Regions from separate parts of the Sulfitobacter sp. 1A12779 genome, predicted to be linked through region 1. Evidence: riboswitches for the same ligand, from Rfam matches in the RefSeq annotation. Region 1 holds a riboswitch; the other holds the start of a gene.
The links. Region 1 has a riboswitch for thiamine pyrophosphate ahead of thiD (bifunctional hydroxymethylpyrimidine kinase/phosphomethylpyrimidine kinase). Riboswitches for the same ligand answer to the same signal wherever they lie in the genome.

Region 1 (2,184 bases):
ATCTTCGATCATGCCGAGGCTTCGGCCCGCGGCCCGGAGCCGGAGGTGCATCTGCCGGTGATGCCGAAGGCGGAGCAGGTCGTGGCCGACTACCAGACGCTGCGCCTGTCGCTGAAGGCGCATCCGATGTCCTTTTACCGTGCCAGCCTCGCCGCGCAGGGGTTTTCCTCGGCCCGGGATCTGGCGCGCATGGGCCACGGGCGGCGGGTGAAGCTGGCGGGGTTGGTGCTGGTGCGCCAGAAACCCGGCAGCGCCAAGGGGGTCTGTTTCATCACGCTGGAGGACGAATTCGGCGTCGCCAACCTCGTGATCTGGCCAAACATGTTCAAGCTCTACCGCCCCACGATCATGTCGTCGCGGCTTCTGGTCGTGGAGGGGCGCGTGCAGACCGACGGGCGGGTGATCCACGTGGTGGCCGAGCGGCTTGAGAACCGCTCCGACCGGCTGGCAGCACTATCGGAAGCACCGATGCCCGGCATCACGACGCGGGGCGATCACCCGACCCATCCGCTGCCCGGTCAGGTGGCCATGCACGGCCACCCGCGCGATGCCAAAGTGATCCCCAAATCGCGGGATTTTCATTAACAAATCCTCATGCAATGCATGAGGTACACACCGCAACTAAATGATATAAAACACAAACCAATAAATAACCGATCCCCTGTTGACCCTATGAACGCCCCTCGCTAGCCTGCCGGAAATCCGTTGGGGTGCCGCAAGGCTGAGAGGTGAAAACCGACCCATCGAACCTGATCCGGGTCGTACCGGCGTAGGGAACGGAAGCAAGCATCAGCCCATCCGGGCGGTCGTTTACCCCGTATCTCCATGCCCTTGGCCCATCTAACGAATGGGGGGCCGAATGGCGTTTCAAGCACTGACGATTGCGGGGTCCGACAGCGGCGGCGGAGCGGGGATTCAGGCCGATCTCAAGACCTTTAGCGCGCTTGGCGTTTATGGGGCAAGCGTGCTCACCGCCGTGACCGCCCAGAACACCCGCGCCGTCACCGCGGTCGCCATGATCGCCCCTGCGATGATCCGCGCACAGATGACGGCGGTCTTTGACGATCTGGCCATCGGCGCGGTCAAGATCGGCATGTTGGGCGACCCGGCAACGATCTCCGCCGTGGCCGAGGGGTTGGCAGACTGCCCCGCGCCCATTGTGCTCGACCCGGTGATGGTGGCGAAATCCGGCGATGCGCTGCTCTCTGCCGAAGCGGTCAAAACCCTGCGCGACCGGATGCTGCCCCGCGCCCGTGTGCTGACGCCGAACCTGCCCGAGGCCGCACGGCTGCTCGACACAGAAGAAGCCACCGACGAGACCACGATGCTCGCGCAGGGCCGCGCGCTGCTGTCGCTCGGCCCCCGCGCGGTGCTGATGAAGGGCGGCCATGGCAAGGGCGAGACCTGCGTCGATCTGCTGATTTCCGAGGCCGACACCCTGCGCCTTTCCGCGCCCCGCCAGCAGACGGCGAACACCCATGGCACCGGCTGCACGCTCTCTGCCGCCATTGCCGCCGGTCTGGCGCGGGGCCTGCCTCTGCCGGAGGCGGTGGAGGCCGCCCATAGCTATCTGCAACGCGCCATTGCCGCGGCGGACGCCCTCAACATCGGCCATGGCCACGGGCCGGTGCATCATTTTCACGGCGTTTGGCCCCATGAGTGATGTCACCATCATCGGCGCGGGCGTGGCAGGGCTTTGGGCCGCGCGGGCCTGTCTGGCGCAGGGGCTGCGGCCAAGGCTCGTCGACCGCAAGGGCCCGCCCGGGCCGCACGGCTGTTCGTGGTGGGCGGGCGGCATGCTCGCCCCCTTTTGCGAAGGGGCGCTGAGCGAGCCTGCGGTGGTGACCCACGGGCGGCGTGCTGCGGCGCTATGGGGGGAGGTCACGGAGGTCACCCATAGGGGCACGCTGGTCCTCGCCCCCGAGCGGGACCGCGCGGAATTGCAGCGTTTCGCCGCCCGCACCGAAGGCCACAACGACTGCGACGCCGAAGCCATCGCAGCCTGTGAGCCGGACCTCGCCGGGCGCCATCGCCGCGGGCTGTTCTTTGCCGAGGAAGCGCATCTGAACCCGCGGCAAGCGCTGCAAGACCTGACCCATGCGCTGGCCGCCGAGGGCGTGACGGTTGAGACCACGGCCCTCACCCCTTCGGAGGTCACAGGCCCGGTGATCGACTGCCGCGGCA
Region 2 (2,184 bases), on a different contig from region 1:
TCGGCCGCCGCAAAGACGGCGGCCAAAGCGGCAAGGATCAGCTCCGCCACCAGCGCGGCGGCGAAAAGCCCCGTTTTGCCGCTTAACGCGACAGCGCGGTCAGCCATTCGTCCAAAGCCTCCTCACGAAGCGCGGGGACTTCGTCGTTCGGTACCAACAGCGCGTTGTCGGGCTGGATCATGCCCTCGAACCCTGCGGGCAGACCGCCTTCGGGCGTCACGGCGGGATACATCCAGTTGGTCGTCGGCAGCACCGATTGCGCCGCGTCGGAAACGAGATATTGCAAGAACTGATCCGCCAGTTCCGGCTGGTCCGACCCGGCGAGTTTCCCCGCCACTTCGATCTGCATGTAATGGCCCTCGTCGAACAGCGCTGCGGTCTTGCTGTCGTCCTCCTCCGCGATCAGGTGATAAGCGGGGGAAGTGGTGTAGCTCAGCACCATATCAGCCTCGCCTTCGAGGAAGAGGCCGTAGGCTTCGGACCACCCTTTGGTCACGGTCACGACGTTATCGGCCAGCCCCGCCCAGATCTCGGGCGCGGCGTCGCCATAGGCCGCTTTGACCCACATCAACAGCCCCAGACCGGGCGTCGAAGAGCGCGGGTCTTGGATCACGATTTTCAGATCGCTCTCGGCTAAGGCTTTGAAATCGGCGGGCGCGGCAAGGTCTTTGCCGTGGACAAAAGCGAAGTAGCCCCAGTCATAGGGCACAAAGACTTCGTCTTCCCAAGTGATCGGCAGGTCATAGTCGGCCTGCAACCCGCTCGGCGCAAACAGATCGGTCTCTTTCGCGGCGGCGACGAGGCTGGTGTCCAGCCCCAGCACGATATCCGCGTCCGACCGTGCGCCTTCAAGTTTGAGCCGCGCCAGCAAGGCCGCACCGTCGCCCATGCCGACGAATTTCAGATCGCAGCCGCATTCGGCCTCGAACCCCTCTTCGATGGCCGGGCCCGGCCCCCATTCGGTGACGAAACTGTCGTAGGTATAGACCGTCAGTTCAGGCGTCTCGGCCCATGCGGCCGATGCGCCCATGACGCCCGCAGCAAGTGTAAGATACTTCATCGCATCCTCCTTTTGCGGCGAAAGGTAAAAGGTGGATGTCTGTCCTGACCTTCCCTCCGCCGGTGTTAACCGGTTCAGGTTCAACGGGTCCGCACAACATGCACATCTCAGCCCAAAGGCCCCCCGAGGTAGCGTCAGGGGTAGATCGGACCTGCACAATTGGCAAGGCAAATCCCCTTGAGGCAGGGCGCTGCCCCGGCTAAGGGTTTGACAACAGGAGGTCCGCCCATGTCGATCAACAGCTTTGGCCATCTTTACCGGGTCACCACATGGGGCGAGAGCCACGGGCCCGCCCTTGGGGCGACCATCGACGGCTGCCCCCCCGGCGTGCCGATTGACGAGGGCATGATCCAACAGTGGCTCGACAAGCGCAAACCGGGCCAGAACAAATACACCACGCAGCGGCGTGAGGCGGATGAGGTGCGGATCCTGTCGGGCACCTTCGAAGGGGTTACCACCGGCACGCCGATCCAGTTGATGATCGAGAACACCGATCAACGCTCAAAAGACTACGGGGATATCAAGGACAAGTTCCGCCCCGGCCATGCCGACATCACCTATTTCCAGAAATACGGCATCCGCGACTATCGCGGGGGTGGCCGCTCCTCGGCCCGGGAGACCGCCGCGCGGGTGGCGGCGGGCGGTCTGGCGCGTGAGGCGATCAAGGCGCTGGCGCCGGAGCTTCAGATCACCGGCTACATGGTGCAGATGGGGCCGCATAAGATCGACCGCGATGCGTTCGATTGGGACCAAATCGACCAAAACCCTTTTTGGGTGCCGGATGCCAAGGCGGCGGCGGACTGGGCCGACTACCTCGACGGGCTGCGCAAGTCCGGCAGCAGCGTCGGCGCGATCATCGAAGTCACGGCGCGCGGCGTGCCTGCGGGTCTCGGCGCGCCGGTCTATGGCAAGCTCGACACCGATCTGGCCGCCGCGATGATGAGCATCAATGCCGTCAAAGGCGTGGAGATCGGAGAGGGCATGTCGGCGGCGATGCTGACCGGCGAATTGAATGCCGATGAGATCACCATGGGACCCGATGGGCCGGAATATTCCTCGAACCACGCGGGCGGCATCTTGGGCGGGATCAGCACCGGGCAGGATGTGGTGCTGCGCTTCGCGGT

Region 2: linked by a shared signal. The riboswitch ahead of thiB (thiamine ABC transporter substrate binding subunit) and the one ahead of thiD (bifunctional hydroxymethylpyrimidine kinase/phosphomethylpyrimidine kinase) in region 1 are both predicted to bind thiamine pyrophosphate.

What each region holds. Positions count from the first base shown of each region.
Region 1 covers NZ_JBIFFU010000004.1:223,525-225,708, forward strand. Annotated here, with positions in the region: gene ACGYLQ_RS07425 (error-prone DNA polymerase) at 1-585, shown strand, start outside; TPP riboswitch at 697-793, shown strand; gene thiD (bifunctional hydroxymethylpyrimidine kinase/phosphomethylpyrimidine kinase) at 860-1,663, shown strand; gene ACGYLQ_RS07435 (FAD-dependent oxidoreductase) at 1,656-2,184, shown strand, end outside.
Region 2 covers NZ_JBIFFU010000001.1:28,507-30,690, forward strand. Annotated here, with positions in the region: gene ACGYLQ_RS00160 (thiamine/thiamine pyrophosphate ABC transporter permease ThiP) at 1-107, opposite strand, end outside; gene thiB (thiamine ABC transporter substrate binding subunit) at 83-1,060, opposite strand; TPP riboswitch at 1,095-1,196, opposite strand; gene aroC (chorismate synthase) at 1,289-2,184, shown strand, end outside.